DNA from 2 places in the Mesorhizobium sp. M0848 genome. Region 1 is predicted to be linked to the other one. Evidence: predicted binding sites of a transcription regulator. Region 1 holds the regulator's gene; the other holds the start of a gene.
What was found. Region 1 encodes LexA, which represses DNA repair genes until DNA is damaged. Its sites were predicted from a motif close to TGTTCNNNNTGTGTTCNG; they were not measured.

Region 1 (7,870 bases):
GCATCGCGCACTGGTCAGGCAGCAGACGGGATAGCGGCGACATGCTTGGGCCTTCAGCGCATATCGACACGTTCACGCGCGATCACCTGCCGCCGCCGGAGCAATGGCCTGAAATCCTGCTCGACGGCTTCGACTATCCCGAACGCCTCAACGCCGGTGTCGAACTGACCGACAGGCTGGTCGAAAAAGGTCTCGGCGACCACACCGCCCTGATCGGCAATGGCCGCCGCCGCACCTACAAGGAACTGTCCGACTGGACGAACAGGCTGGCCCACGCGCTGGTCGAGAATTACGGAGTCAAGCCGGGCAACCGGGTGCTGATCCGCTCGGCCAACAACCCCGCCATGGTCGCCTGCTGGCTGGCCGCCACCAAGGTCGGTGCCGTGGTCGTCAACACCATGCCGATGCTGCGCGCCGGCGAACTCGCCAAGATCGTCGACAAGGCCGAGATCACCGTTGCGCTCTGCGACACCAGGCTGATGGACGAGATGACCGTGTGCGCCAAGGACAGCGCATTCCTCAGGCAGGTCATCGGTTTCGACGGCACCGCCAACCATGATGCTGAACTCGATCGCGCCGCGCTCGACAAGCCGGTGACGTTCAGTGCGGTCAACACCGGCCGCGACGATGTCGCCCTGCTCGGCTTCACCTCGGGCACGACAGGCGTTCCGAAGGCGACGATGCATTTCCACCGCGACCTCCTGATCATTGCCGACGCCTATGCACGCGAAATCCTGGAGGTGACGGCGGACGACATCTTCGTCGGCTCGCCGCCGCTGGCCTTCACCTTCGGCCTTGGCGGGCTCGCTATCTTTCCCCTGCGCTTCGGTGCGGCGGCGACGCTGCTGGAGCAGGCGACGCCACCCAACATGATCCACATCATCGAGACCTACAAAGCGACGATCTCCTTCACCGCGCCGACTGCCTACCGCGCCATGCTGAAGGCCATGGATGAAGGTGCCGACCTGTCGTCGCTGCGCGTTGCAGTTTCGGCCGGCGAAACCTTGCCCGCTCCGGTTTTCGAAGAGTGGACGAAAAAGACCGGCAAGCCGATCCTCGACGGCATCGGCGCCACCGAAATGCTGCACATATTCATCTCCAACCGTTTTGGCGACATGAAGCCTGCGTCGACCGGCAAGCCGGTGGGCGGCTACGAGGCGCGCATCCTCGACGACGAGATGCGCGAGGTGCCGCGCGGCACGACCGGCAGGCTGGCGGTGCGTGGCCCGACCGGCTGCCGCTACTTGGCCGATGACAGGCAGAAGGAATATGTGCGCGACGGCTGGAACATCACCGGCGACACCTTCACGCAGGACGAAGACGGCTTCTTCCATTTCGCCGCGCGCTCCGACGACATGATCGTCAGCGCCGGCTACAACATCGCCGGACCCGAGGTCGAGGCAGCACTGTTATCGCATCCGGATGTCGCCGAATGCGCGGTGATCGGTGCAGAGGACGCCGAACGCGGCCAGATCGTCGAGGCGCATGTCGTGCTGGTGCAGGGCGTCGCGCCCGACGCCCTCACCACCAAGCGCCTGCAGGACCATGTCAAGGCAACGATCGCGCCCTATAAATATCCGCGATCGGTAAAATTCATCGCCGCTCTGCCCAAGACCCAGACCGGCAAGATCCAGCGCTTCCGGCTGCGCACGGAGAAAATCAATTGAGCGAGCCATACGATCCGGCGTCCGAAGGCGCCCAGATGTCGTTCAAGGAGCGCATGTCCTACAGCGACTATCTGCACCTGGAGAAAGTGCTGGAGGCCCAGACGCCGCTGTCATCGGCGCATGACGAGATGCTGTTCATCATCCAGCATCAGACCTCCGAGCTCTGGATGAAGCTCGCTCTGCACGAGATCGGCGCCGCGATCCGCTCGATCCGCGCCGACCGGCTCGAGCCGAGCTTCAAGATGCTGTCGCGCGTTGCGCGCATCTTCGAGCAGCTGAACAATGCCTGGGATGTGCTGCGGACGATGACGCCCAGCGAATACACCGAGTTCCGCGACGCGCTCGGCCAGTCCTCGGGCTTCCAGTCCTGGCAGTATCGCGCCATCGAGTTCATGGCCGGCAACCGAAACCTGGCAATGCTCGGGCCGCACAAGCACCGGCCCGACCTGAGCGGGAAGCTGGAAGCGATCCTGGCCGAGCCGTCGCTCTATGACGAGGCACTGCTGCTTTTGGCGCGCAACGGATTCGACATCGGTGCCGATGCCAGGCGCACGGACTGGCGTGAGACGCGAACCGAGAATGAAGAGGTGCTGGTCGCCTGGCAGACCATCTACCGCGATCCGCAGCGCTACTGGATGTTCTACGAACTGGCCGAGAAGCTGGTCGACTTCGAGGACTACTTCCGCCGCTGGCGCTTCAACCACGTCACCACGGTGGAGCGCATCATCGGCCTGAAACGCGGCACCGGCGGCACGTCGGGTGCTTCGTATCTGAAGAAAATGCTCGAGGTCGTGCTGTTCCCGGAGCTGTGGACGGTCCGCACCCGGCTCTGACGTCGAAATGAAAACAGGCACACCGAGGGGACGCGCTGTGGCGGAAAACCCTTCGCGAACAACCGGGGACTGACCGACCATGAGTGGAATTCCTGATCTCGCCGCAGTCGAAGCGATGGATGCCACGGATCCGCTGCGGGCCATGCGCGACCGTTTCATTCTGCCGGAGGGGATGATCTATCTCGACGGCAATTCACTGGGGGCAGCGTCTCATGCCGTTTTCAGCGAGCTGCAGCAGGCGGCGACCCAAGAATGGGCCCAGGATCTCATCCGAGCTTGGAACACGGCCGGATGGTTCGAGATGCCAATCGAACTCGGCGACCAGCTCGGACGCCTGATAGGAGCCGCGGCCGGCCAGACCGTTGTCTGCGACACGACATCGACCAACATCTACAAGGTGCTGCACGCGGCGATGGAGATGCGGCCCGGCCGGTCGGCCATCGTCGCCGAAGGTGACAGTTTTCCCACCGACCTGTACATCGCCGAAGGCGTGGCCTCGACCCGGGATGGCGTCCTGCTGCGCCTCGCGGGTGTCGACGCGCCGACCATCGAAGAGCTGATCGACGAAAACGTCGCGGTGGTGCTGGTCAATCACGTCAATTACAAATCGGGTGAACTGCGCGACATGGCGGCGCTGACGCGCAAAGCTCATGCGGCCGGAGCGCTGATCGTCTGGGATCTTTGCCACACCGCCGGCGCCCTGCCCGTCGAGCTCGATCACGCAAATGCCGATTTCGCCATCGGCTGCACCTACAAGTACCTCAACGGCGGTCCGGGCGCACCGGCCTTCATCTATGCCGCGCAGCGCCACCACGGCGATATCAGCCAGCCGCTCAGCGGCTGGTGGGGCCATGCGCGGCCCTTTGCCTTCGAACGGGGTTATGTTGCCGGCACCGGCATCCGCCGCTTTTTGTGCGGCACTCAGCCGATCCTGTCGATGCGGGCGCTCAAAGGCGCGCTTGCCATCTGGAATGACGTCGACATGGCGGCATTGCGAAAGAAGAGTGTCGCGTTGACAGAACTGTTCATCCAGCTCGTCGAAGCCAGGTGCGGCGCCTACGGTCTCACGCTGGAGACCACCCGCGACGCGACCAGGCGCGGCAGCCAGGTGTCGTTCCTTCACGATCACGGCTATCAAATCATGCGGGCGCTGATCGAGCGCGGCGTCATCGGTGATTTTCGTGCGCCATCGACCATCCGTTTCGGCTTCACGCCGCTCTATGTCGGCTACAAGGATGTGTGGCTGGCGGTTGAGGTGCTGGAGGATATTCTGCGCACGGGCGCATGGAAGGACCGCCGTTTCGCGGTCAAGGAAGCCGTTACCTGACGCAACGATCCCCGCGATCCACCGCCGCCGCCCTCACTGCCTGGCAGATGACGGAGGGCTGAATTTCCAGCCACAAATGCCAACAGACGTTGGCGTTTTGGCTCCGTTTCGTTCACGGCAAACGAACGTCCCGAAGATTGATATCGTCCTTTGTGGAGGTCGATAGACTGATAATGCCAAGCCTTGGGTCGAGGATGAGCCACAGGTCATTAACCATAATAATTTCAATGGGAACAGGCGCATCGCCGTGCCTAGCGCCTGTTGATCGCGACCCGCTGGCAAGCGCCAAATAATTTCAGCAGCCTTAACAAATTCATTAAACTTTAAACGGTTGCAGAACACAACTGGAACAGATAGGGTTTGTTCTGGGTTTGTTTTTCGATTCTGGTTTCAGGTAACCTGGGGGCCGCCATGCTGACGCGCAAGCAACATGAACTGCTGATGTTCATCCATGAACGCCTGAAGGAGAGCGGCATTCCGCCATCCTTCGACGAGATGAAGGAGGCGCTTGACCTTGCCTCCAAATCCGGGATTCATCGGCTGATCACCGCACTTGAGGAGCGCGGCTTTATTCGCCGGTTGCCCAACCGGGCACGCGCGCTGGAAGTGCTGCGATTGCCGGACTCGATCGCGCCCGGTCTCAACGCGGCAAAGAAGTTTTCGCCAAGCGTCATCCAGGGCAGTCTCGGTCAGGGTGGCGCCCTTGGCCGGCAGATCAAGCCGGCGCCTTCGCGGATGCCCTCGCCCGGCAATGATGACGATGCGGTCTCCGCCGTGTCGATCCCGGTCATGGGCCGTATCGCCGCCGGTGTGCCGATCGATGCCATCCAGCATCAGACGCATTCGATCTCGGTGCCGCCGGACATGATCATGGGCGGCGCCCACTATGCGCTGGAGGTCAAGGGAGACTCGATGATCGAGGCCGGTATCTTCGACGGCGACACCGTCATCATCCGCAATGCCGACACGGCGAGCCCCGGCGAGATCATCGTGGCGCTGGTCGATGAAGAGGAAGCGACGCTGAAGCGGTTCCGCCGCAAGGGCGCTTCGATTGCTCTCGAAGCCGCCAATCCGGCCTATGAAACCCGTATTTTCGGCCCGGACAGGGTCAAGGTGCAAGGCAAGCTCGTCGGCCTGATCCGCCGCTACTGAGGCGGCTGTGGGTTGGCCGCTGGCTTCTCCGGTTTCTTGAAGGGTGCCAGCCCCCTTGCCTCACGAGAGTATTTGCGTTGCGTGTGCCAGGGCCGATATGGGCTGTCCACCGCGAAGCTGATCGTCGCCGGCGTGGTCGCCGATTGGCGATCGAAGAAGACCGCGGCACTGCCTTTGCGAGCCAGTTGCCGCTTGGTGATGACGAGAACCAGCGGATTGTGACAGGCGTCATACGCGGTGGCGTCATTGATGACGATCAGCTCGGCGAAGCCGCAGGCTTTCCAGGCGTCCTTGCGGTCCTCGACATAGGCAATGATCGCACCGGACATGTGCCTGGCCACGCAAACGCCTGAGGAGCAATAGAACGGCGATCCCAGCGGCAGATCAACGGCATCCGCGACATCGAATTGCCCATCGCTGTTGTCGAACACCTCTGGCACGACGATGGTTTCTGATGTCAGGGCGCGTTTCCAGTTGTCGACGGTGAATTCGTTCGGCCGTTCCCGGCTGACGGCAAGCTCGCCGCCACCGATCGGCAACGCCACCAGCCGGGCGTCTTCCGAGATTAGCACATCCGGCGTGCGCGTATCCGAGACGGTCAGCAAGCCTGCCAGCGCGAATGGCAGAGCAGCGAGCCGCAGCCAAGTTGTCGCCATTGTCGCGATGACCAGGGCAATTGCCACCAACAGGACCGACTGCTGCGAAATCAGCCCGACCCCATCGACAGGCGAACGCTCGGAGATCCAGCCTGATATGGCGATCATCATCGTCAGGCCCTTACCCATCAGGTAGAGAGCCGGCCAATCCAATCCGAAAGGCATCAACAGCGCGCTGGCGACGGCCAGGAACATGACGACGGTGACGATCGGCATTACCGCGAGATTGGCAAACAGGCTGAGCGGCGAGACACGCTGAAAATGCCAGATGGCAAACAGCGTCGTCGCGCTTCCCGCGATGATCGAGGTCATGGCAAGGCCGGTTGCCGCCAGCAGGAATTTTCGCGTCAGGAAACCGGGCACGGATCGCTTTGGCGGCGGCGGTCTTGCTTTTCCCGCGCGGTGATCCGCCCAGCCGGCATAGGCGCCGACCAGAGCCGCGGTCGCGGCGAACGACATCTGAAAACTCGGGCCGACCACCTCATGCGGCGACACCACGATGACGGCGATCGCCGAGATCGCCAGATTGCGCATGGTGAGTGCTGCTCGATCGAACAGCACGGCAATCAGCATCACCGCCAGCATGATGAAGCTGCGCTCGGCGGCAACGACGACTCCAGAGATGATGAGATAGGCCGCGATCGAGAACAGCGCGGCGGCAGCGGCATACTTCTTGACCGGGCGACGCGCGGAAAAGTCGGGAAACAAGGCGAAGGCGCCGCGCAGCAATCCCATGATGGTGCCCGCGACCAGCGCCATATGCAGTCCCGAAATGGAGATGATGTGGTAGATGCCGGTACGTCGCATCGCCTCATTGATCTCATCGGGAATGCCGGCGCGCACGCCGACGATCAGCGCCGCGGCGATCTCGCCTTCGGCGCCGCCGACGCTCGCCCTGATATGGTCGGCGATGCCTTCACGGGCATTTTCCACGCTAGAGGAAATTCGGGCCGGCAGCGGCATGTCGCCGTCATCGTTGACGACAAGCTTTGGATTGCCGAGAAAGAACCCGCTGCCACCGATGCCGGCAAAGTAGCTGTCGAAGGAGAAGTCATAGCTGTCCGGCCGCACCGGCCCGGTCGGCGGCAAGAGCTTGGCATATCCGGTGATGAGGGAGCCGGCGGTCACGTCAGCCGGGATCTTGCGTGCCGAAAGCCGCACCCGTTCCGGCGCATAGCGCAGTTTCGGTCTTGCGGTCGATGTCACGTCGATGGTCAGCCGGATACGGCCGGTTTCCATCCGGTCGAGCGAGACGACGCGGCCGGTGACTTGCGTCGAAATTTCCGAGCCCAACATTTGTGTGCCCGCACGCCACGTCTCGACCTTGGCAGCAAGCAGTCCTAGGGCGCACAAAAGTGCCGCCATGAAACACAGATGGGTCTTTGGCCATGAGCGCGAGACCAGCGCACAGATCCCCGTCAGAATGACAACCGCGACAGGTCTCGCAAAGTCGGGTTCAGCCGTCAGCGAAAAATAGCCGATCGCTCCGATCGCCAGGCAGACCGGCACCAGCAGGAAGGCCACGCCCCGGTCGAGTTCCAGGCTCGCCGCCGTGTTCACGCTGTGGCGCAGGCGAGGCAGTGATGTCAGGCTGATTTGCCGGCGCACGCGAACGATCCTGCCGGTTTCGGCAACAGGAACAGAGGCGGCGACATCCGCTTGTAACGGCGCTTGGCCGGGATCCGGCAGGAGGGGCGACGGCAATGGCAGAGGCGCAAAGAGGGACCGTTCGCTGACGCCGATGGCAGCGTCCTCGCCCTGATCCGAGCCCCAGCCTCGTCCAGCCATCGGGTCTGCCCCTTGCGCCCTCGACACCCTATGCTACATGAACGCCGGGCGCGCGAAAGTCCGCGCAACCGCACCCGCTTCAGATGGTTTCCGAGAGTTCCATGTCCGACAAGGTCGTCACCCGTTTTGCCCCCTCGCCCACCGGCTATCTGCACATAGGCGGCGCGCGCACGGCGCTGTTCAACTGGCTGTATGCAAAGCACACTGGCGGCACGATGCTGCTGCGCATCGAAGACACCGACCGTGAACGCTCCAATGAAGCCGCGACGGCTGCCATCCTCGACGGGCTTTCCTGGCTTGGCCTGAGCTGGGACGGCGAGCCGGTGTCACAGTTCGAGCGTGCGCCGCGCCACCGCGAGGTGGCCGAGGAGCTCGTGCGCATGGGCATGGCCTATTATTGCTATGCCACGCCAGCCGAACTGGAGGCCATGCGCGAGGCTGCCAGAG
Region 2 (7,870 bases), on a different contig from region 1:
ACTGGTTCGTTGCCGCGACGCGCAGCATCGCATCGGAGGGCGCAGATGGCCAGAATTGACGAGAGCCGCTCCTTCATTCCCGTGCGCATCGCGGTGCTGACCGTTTCGGATACGCGCAGCCTCGCCGACGACAAATCCGGCCAGACGCTGGCCGACCGCATCACCGAGGCCGGCCATCTGCTGGCGGCCCGCAATATCGTCACCGACGACCGCGAGAAAATCCGCGACACGGTTCTGGCGTGGTCACAGGACAAGAATATCGATGTCGTCATCACCACCGGCGGCACCGGCTTCACAGGCCGTGACGTGACGCCGGACGCGCTGGAGCCGATCTTCGAAAAGCGCATGGATGGCTTTTCGGAAGTGTTCCACCGGATTTCCTACGACAAGATCGGCACCTCGACGATCCAGAGTCGGGCGACCGGCGGCGTCGTCAACGCCACCTTCGTCTTCGTGCTGCCGGGTTCGCCAGGCGCCTGCAAGGACGCGTGGGACGGCATCCTGAAAGCGCAGCTCGACTACCGGCACATGCCGTGCAACTTCGTCGAGATCATGCCGCGCCTGGACGAGCATTTACGGCGCGGCAAATCGGCTTCGTAAAAGCCAGGCAAAGCGTCGGTTCCACGCCGCTTTTGCAGGCAGAACAGCACCGGTGCCTTCGAAACACCATTCCAAACCGAACCTCGGAAAAGTACCTTGCCTGAAGGCGATCATCGCCATCACGACAAGGCAGAACCATGACCACGCATACCGGCGGATGCCATTGCGGCAACATACGCCTTGCATTTTCAACCGAACTCGACCCATCGCAAATCGAAGTTCGCGCCTGCCAATGCTCGTTCTGTGTCAGACATGGTTCGCGCGCCATTGCCGATCCGGACGGCAGACTGACCATCTCGGTCAAGGATGAGGCGCGATTGCGAAAATATCAGTTCGGGCTGAGGACGGCCGACTATTTGATCTGCCGGGATTGCGGCGTCTATGTCGCCGCAATCGCCGGAGAGGATGACGCAAGGGCGATCGTCATCATCAACGCCCTGGACGACCGAGAGCGGTTCAATCAGGAGCCGGCTCGTGTCGACTTCGATGCCGAAAGCCGGGCACAGCGCCAAGCCAGGCGCCGCGCTCACTGGACGCCTGTCGAGATGAGCTTCGGATAGGCAGCTCTCAGCGGATGACCGGCTCGCCATGAAACCGTCGGCGCGACGGCGGCGATACGCCGAAGCCGACTTCCATCATCAGTCGCGGCGTGCGTGCCGGCACGGTGCCCATATGAAAGCCAAAGGGGTCCTCGACGAAGCCGAGACCGGCCTCGCCGGTCAGCGTAACCGGGCTCTGCTCGCCATAGACATCCAGAACCTGTTGCGCGGGATGGCCGACCAGAAGGGTAAGCTGATGCTTGAGGCTGCGGCGCTTGTGGCTGCCCCTGACATAGACATGCGGACCGGTGTCGGCGTCGACCGGCTTGAGGTAGAAGAAGAATTTCAGCATGCGCCAGTCGTCGAGGTCAAAATGATACTTGCCGAGCGAGGCGAGGTTCTTGTCGGCATCCGAAGCGGCACCTGTGGGAAAACTCCACCAGACCCGCGTCGTGATCAGTTTCGCCTGGCCGCCGAGATAGTGCGCGGCAATATCCAGAAGCAGCGGATCGCGCTGGATGGCAAGCGCCGCCGGGCAGTCGAGGATGCGCTCGAAAAAATGCCCGCTAAGCAGCGAGCGGCCAAGGCGTTTCTCGGCCTCGGCATGTTCCCCCGGCATGAATTCGAGACGGCGGTCGAAATTGCCGAAGCAAGGCGTGCGCCCGGCGAAGTCGGCGATCTCTTCATGGATATCAGGCGGCAGGACCAGGCCTGAGAACAGCCCGTCGGAGCGCAACGCATCGACGACCGCTCCCCGTTCGACACCGGCAAACATCGTATCCCCGGCATTGGCGACCGGGCGGGCGCGCTTTGCGCCGAGCCAATGCATGCGGCGTCCGGGCATGGTGCGCGCCAACACGAACATCGGCAGCCAGGCAGGGTTCTCACGCAGGTCCGTCAGATAGGTTGGAATACGCACGGCGATGCGCCGCAGCAGGCTGCCGTTGCGCGCAATGGCCTCGAGACTGGCCGCGCCGGATGTGTCGGGGGTTGAAAGCTTCATTGGGTCCTCGGCTATGAGAGCACCACCGATGCCGCATCGGTGCTCGCCTCTCGGCATGACCCAAACCCAATTCCCGCTTGAACGGAAGCTAACCCCGCGTCAAACTTTGTGCAATGCACAATGACCTGAGCAACTGCAAAAAATCACGTCGAGGGGCGGCGCTCCTGCTTGGCCGGCGCCATCCAGATTTCGGCGTCGAGCCGCTTCGTCGCGAGGCCGCGGGCGATGGCCTCGGCACTGCCGGCACTCTTGGCCGCGGCCGCCGCCTGACGCTTGCTGATCAGCAATCCGTCGGCCAAGGCGCGGTTTCCCGAAAAGACCCGGGCCAGGAATGGCGTGCGACTGGCTCGCGTGCGCGAAAACCGTGCCGCCATGGTCTGCCTGGCCGTATGGGCGACAACTTCATCGATCCAGCCCTCCACCAGCCGCGCGCCCGGCTCCAGGACCAGCAACCAATCCCCCTTGGCCTGGCGGATGCCGGCAGCGACACCGCCCGTCACGTACTGACAGCCGGCATGCTCGGCCACATGATGCGTCTGGTCGGTAGAGCCTGTGTCGCAGACGATGACTTCACGCACCACGCCTTCGACCGCGCCGCCAATCAGCGAGGCGAGCGTGCGGGCGAGGCCCTCCTCGTCGTTGCGGGTTTCGATGAGAACACTGAGCATCCTTAGCCGAATAGCGGAAAGCGCCCGACAGCGCCAGTTTTGCATCGCACCATAGAAAGTTCTTGCTTTGTTCTTATCAACGAAATAGGAATAGTTTCATGAGCAGAGCGATTCGACACAACATGGACAGTCCCTGGGAGCGGGCGAAAATGGAACAGATCGTGCGCGCCGACATTGCAGCTTTCGGAGCAGGAAGAGCCGAGATGGCCAACGCGATGGTCGAGCAGAGCGGCATGCGTGTCCGCCCGGACCGCAACCGCGGCAGGTCAGCGGGTATCAATCCGTCCGGCCGGTTCGAGCCGGTCAGCCGGCACGTGTTCGACGATGGCTGGAATTCGCTGGAGGAACTGCCGCCCTTCAAGACCGAAGTGCAGGTCGAGAAGCCGCGCACAATCATCACCCGCAACGAATCGCCCGACATTTCCTTCGACCGTTCCATCAACCCCTATCGCGGCTGCGAGCATGGCTGCGTCTATTGCTTTGCCCGCCCGACGCACGCGTTCATGGGCCTGTCGCCGGGTCTGGATTTCGAATCGAAGTTGTTCGCCAAGCCTGATGCGGCGCGCTTGCTTGACAAGGAGCTTTCGAAAGACAGCTACCAGCCGCGCACCATCGCCATCGGCACCAACACCGACCCCTACCAGCCGATCGAGAAGCAATACCGGATCATGCGCGAAATTCTCGAAGTGCTGGAAGCGCGCGGCCATCCAGTCGGCATCGTGACAAAGTCCGCTCTGGTGACGCGCGATATCGATATCCTGTCACGCATGGCCGAACGCGGGCTCGCCAAGGTGGCGCTGTCGGTGACGACGCTCGACCGTATGCTGGCGCGCACCATGGAGCCGCGCGCGTCGACACCGACCAAGCGGCTGGAAGCGATCCGGCAGCTTTCCGATGCCGGCATTCCGGCGTCGGTCATGGTGGCTCCTATCATTCCGGGCCTGACCGATCCGGAGATGGAACGCATCCTCGATTCCGCACGTGCGGCCGGCGCGCGCGAAGCGGGCTACGTGATCCTGCGCCTGCCGCTGGAGGTCAGCCCGATCTTCAAGGATTGGCTGCTGCGCCATTATCCCGACCGCTACCGCCATGTGATGTCGCTGGTCCGCTCGATGCGCGACGGCAAGGACTACGATTCGGAATGGGGCAAGCGCATGAAGGGCGCCGGTCCCTACGCCTGGCAGATCGGCCGGCGCTTCGAGATCACAGCCAAGCGGCTCGGCCTCAATGCCGAACGGCGCACGTTGCGAACCGACCAGTTCGTTGCCGCCGGGAAAGATCAGGTGCAGCTGACGCTGCTTTGAGAGACAATTCGTCGCGATGGTTTGATCCGTCGCGGCACCAGAATCCCGTCCGGCCTGCCCCGGCCTGCAGACGGTGCCCTCCCGGTCCGGCGCCCCACCCGACCCGGAGGGACTTGCGGAGAATCAGAGCCGATGCGAACCTCGCCGCAACATGGCTCGCGCGCGTTCTGATTCTCCGCCTCTCTTTGAGATCATCGAGAAGCCTGACTTCTCCTTCGAGACGAAGGCGATGGCGGAGGGCCTGTGGCCGGTCGCCGGGATGGACGAGGCCGGCCGTGGCCCCCTGGCCGGGCCGGTGGTCGCCGCGGCCGTGGTGCTCGATCCCGCCAACATTCCGGACGGCCTCGACGATTCCAAACGCCTCAGCCATTTGCAGCGTGAGGCCTTGTTCCTGCGAATTCTTGGCTCCGCGCAGGCGGTCTCGATGGCCTCAATCAGTGCCGAGGGCATCGACGGCAGCAACATCCTCAAGGCAAGCCTGGAAGCCATGCGGCGCGCCCTTGTCGGACTGTCGGTCCGACCGAAACTAGCCCTCGCTGATGGACGCGACGTGCCGCCGGGGCTGCCTTGTGAAGGGCGCGCGCTGATCAAGGGCGACCAGCGTTCGCAATCGATCGCTGCCGCCTCGATCGTCGCCAAGGTGATGCGTGACCGCATGATGTGCGGCTGCGGCAATCATCACGACCGCTACGGGTTCGAAGTCCACATGGGCTACGCCACGGTTCGCCATCGCACCGCGATCGAAGCGCATGGCCCGGTGGCGCGGCTGCATCGCGTATCGTTTTCGCCGTTCAGGCTGGGTGGCGCTGAAGTGGTTGAAGAAGAGAGCTTTGCTGGGCTGGATTGAACAACGGCGGCGGCGACAAGCCAATCTCCCCCTTGTGGGGAGATTGACCGCTTCGGCGTCTCACGCACTCTCCAAGCAAAAAAGCCGCCAGGTTGCCCGGGCGGCTTTAATTGTATGAGGGCCGTGAGGGCTCAGTTCAGCTTCGACTTCACGTCCGCGAGCGATGCCTTGAACAGATCGGCACCGGCCTTGGCGTCGATCTTGCCGGCAAGCAGCGCGCGCGCTGCCTCGACGGCGATATCGACGGCGCTGGCGCGGACTTCGCTGATGGCGTCACGCTCGGCCTGGCCGATCTTCTGTTCGGCAAGCGCGGTGCGCCTGACAACATAGTCCTCGGTTTTCTTGTGCGCCTCGGCGGCAAGCATATCGGCTTCGCGCTTGGCGGCGGCGACGATGTCGGCGGCCTCCTGCTCGGCTTCCTTGCGCTTGCGCTGATACTGGCCAAGCAGTTGCTGGGCCTCCTCGCGCAGTCGGCGTGCTTCGTCCAGTTCATTGCTGATCCTGGCGGCGCGGGCGTCGAGCGCCTTGGCGATCAGGCGAGGCACCTTGATGTAGACGGCAATGCCCAGGAAGATGACCAGGGCAACCGTGGCCCAGAGCGTCGCGAGAGATGTGTAATCCATGATGCGCTCCTCACCGGGCCACGGATTTGACCGCGGCCGCGATCTCGGCCTTGCTGGCCTTGCCGCCAACCAGGGCTTCGACGATCGCCGAAGCGGTATCCTCGGCGATGCTGCCGACTTCCTTCATGGCATTGGCCTTGATGGAAGAAATGCGGGCTTCGGCTTCGCCAAGCTTGGCGTCGAGCGCGGCCTCGACCTTCTTGCGCGCGGTATCGGCCTCGGCCTTGGCCGCGTCGCTGGCCTGCTGGCCGATCGCGTTGGCCTTGGTCTTGGCTTCCGCCAGTTCCTGCTCGTAGGCAGCAACGGCGGCGTCGGCCTCGCCCTTCAACTTGGCCGCCTGATCAAGGTCCTGCGTGATGCGATCGTTGCGGACATCGATGATGCCGCCGACGCGCGGCATCACCACCCGCTTCAGGAAGAGATAGAACAGCCCGAAGGTGATCGCCAGCCACAGAAGCTGCGACGGGAACGTCGCCGGATCGAATGGCGGAAACGTGCCATGCGCTTCAGCAGGCACGCTGGTGCCGGAATGCGTTTCGCCTTCCGTCGCAGCGTGGCTGGTATCGGCTGATGGCGCGGACTCTTGCGCAAAGGCAGATGTCACGAACATGGACTATCCCCGAAATTCAGGCCCGCCGCTTGCGCGGCCGGCCTGTCCAATCTTCCCGAGTGCTCAGCCGAACAGGGCCAGAAGCGCGATGAGAAGCGAGAAGATGCCCAGAGCTTCGGTCACGGCGAAGCCGAAGATCAGGCGGCCGAACTGGCCATCGGCAGCCGACGGGTTGCGCAGTGCGCCCGCCAGGTAGCTGCCGAAGATGTTGCCGAGGCCAATGCCCGCGCCACCCATGCCCAGGCAAGCGATGCCGGCGCCGATGTACTTTGCTGCTTCTGCGTCCATTTGTTCAACTCCTTTGGATCTAAAATTCCGTTGCGATTCCATCCGGCGCCTATGTTGGAAATTCCTGGGCCGGAAACTTTTGGACCTAATGCCCGGGGTGCAGGGCGTCGTTGAGATACATGCAGGTCAACACGGCAAAGACGTAGGCCTGCAGGAAGGCGACCAGCAGTTCCAGTGCCGTCAGCGCCACCGCCATCGCCAGAGGCAGGATAGAGCCGGCGACGCCGACCGCGCCGAGCGCGCTCAGGCTGACCACGAAGCCGGAGAACACCTTCAGCGTGATGTGGCCGGCGAGCATGTTGGCGAACAGACGAACCGAGAGGCTGACCGGGCGCGACACGAAGGAGATCACCTCGATCAGCACCACCAGTGGCAGCAGGAAGACCGGCACGCCATGCGGCACGAACAGTTTCAGGAAGCCAAAACCATGCTTCATGAAGCCGTAGACGACCACGGTTGCGATCACCAGCACGGCAAGGCCGAAGGTGACGATGATGTGGCTGGTGACGGTGAAGAAATACGGGAACAGGCCAAGCAGATTGGCGACGAGCACGAACATGAACAGCGAGAACACGAGAGGGAAGAACTTCATGCCTTGCGTGCCGGCGGCATCGCGCAACATGTTGCCGACGAACTCGTAGGCCATCTCGGAGACCGACTGAAGCCGCCCGGGAACCAGGCTGCGGCTCGACGTCGTGAGAAACAGGAATCCAGCCGCGACGATCACGGTTGCGACCATGAACAGCGCCGAATTGGTGAAAGACAGGTCATAGCCGCCGATGTCGATCGGAATCAGCTTGTTGATATGGAACTGGTGGATCGGATCGACCTTGTCAGCTGCCACGTTCAAACCCCGTCAATGCCGCGTACGGCCTCGTTACCATTACCGCACATGAAGCGCGGTCATTTCTTGTCGTCTTGGTCACGGCGCGATTTATCGCCCTGTCCAAATTCTGCCACAACGCCGGCGGAACGCATCACATTGAGCACTCCGGCGCCAAAACCAAGCAGCAGAAACACGATCAGACCCCATGGCGATGTCCCCGCCAGACGGTCGATGATCCAGCCGATGCCGGCACCCACCACCACCCCGGCGATAAACTCGCTGGAGAGTTTGAGCGCCTTACCATAACCGGCCACACTGCCCGCTTTCGCGTCGTCTTTCCCCTCGAGCCGGCCCGGCCGCCTTGTCGCAAGCGAAGCTTCAAGGTCACGGCGGCGGCGCTCAAGATCGTCGTCGCGGATATCGGGTTCATGCTGATTGCCGCGGCCGGTTTTTCCGGTTCCGTCTGGCCCATTCTTGTCGGCCATCGCAACCCCCCTGCCCGGTCAGACCGTCACCGTCCGTCCGCTTCTAAAGTCGCCGGCAACATAGTTAGAGGGTTTGC

Region 2: the regulator LexA is predicted to act here: its motif matches at 2,868-2,885, upstream of NKH95_RS03260 (PA0069 family radical SAM protein).

Annotation. Positions count from the first base shown of each region.
Region 1 covers NZ_JAMYOM010000013.1:93,241-101,110, reverse strand. The annotation lists gene NKH95_RS16780 (AMP-binding protein) at 42-1,667, shown strand; gene kynA (tryptophan 2,3-dioxygenase) at 1,664-2,500, shown strand; gene kynU (kynureninase) at 2,580-3,827, shown strand; gene lexA (transcriptional repressor LexA) at 4,239-4,979, shown strand; gene NKH95_RS16760 (ComEC/Rec2 family competence protein) at 4,973-7,423, opposite strand; gene gltX (glutamate--tRNA ligase) at 7,525-7,870, shown strand, end outside.
Region 2 covers NZ_JAMYOM010000002.1:287,241-295,110, reverse strand. The annotation lists gene NKH95_RS03285 (4-(cytidine 5'-diphospho)-2-C-methyl-D-erythritol kinase) at 1-59, shown strand, start outside; gene moaB (molybdenum cofactor biosynthesis protein B) at 46-600, shown strand; gene NKH95_RS03275 (GFA family protein) at 738-1,160, shown strand; gene NKH95_RS03270 (hypothetical protein) at 1,168-2,142, opposite strand; gene NKH95_RS03265 (glycosyltransferase) at 2,286-2,810, opposite strand; gene NKH95_RS03260 (PA0069 family radical SAM protein) at 2,960-4,114, shown strand; gene rnhB (ribonuclease HII) at 4,266-4,961, shown strand; gene NKH95_RS03250 (F0F1 ATP synthase subunit B) at 5,093-5,584, opposite strand; gene NKH95_RS03245 (F0F1 ATP synthase subunit B) at 5,595-6,194, opposite strand; gene NKH95_RS03240 (F0F1 ATP synthase subunit C) at 6,258-6,482, opposite strand; gene NKH95_RS03235 (F0F1 ATP synthase subunit A) at 6,568-7,326, opposite strand; gene NKH95_RS03230 (AtpZ/AtpI family protein) at 7,386-7,793, opposite strand.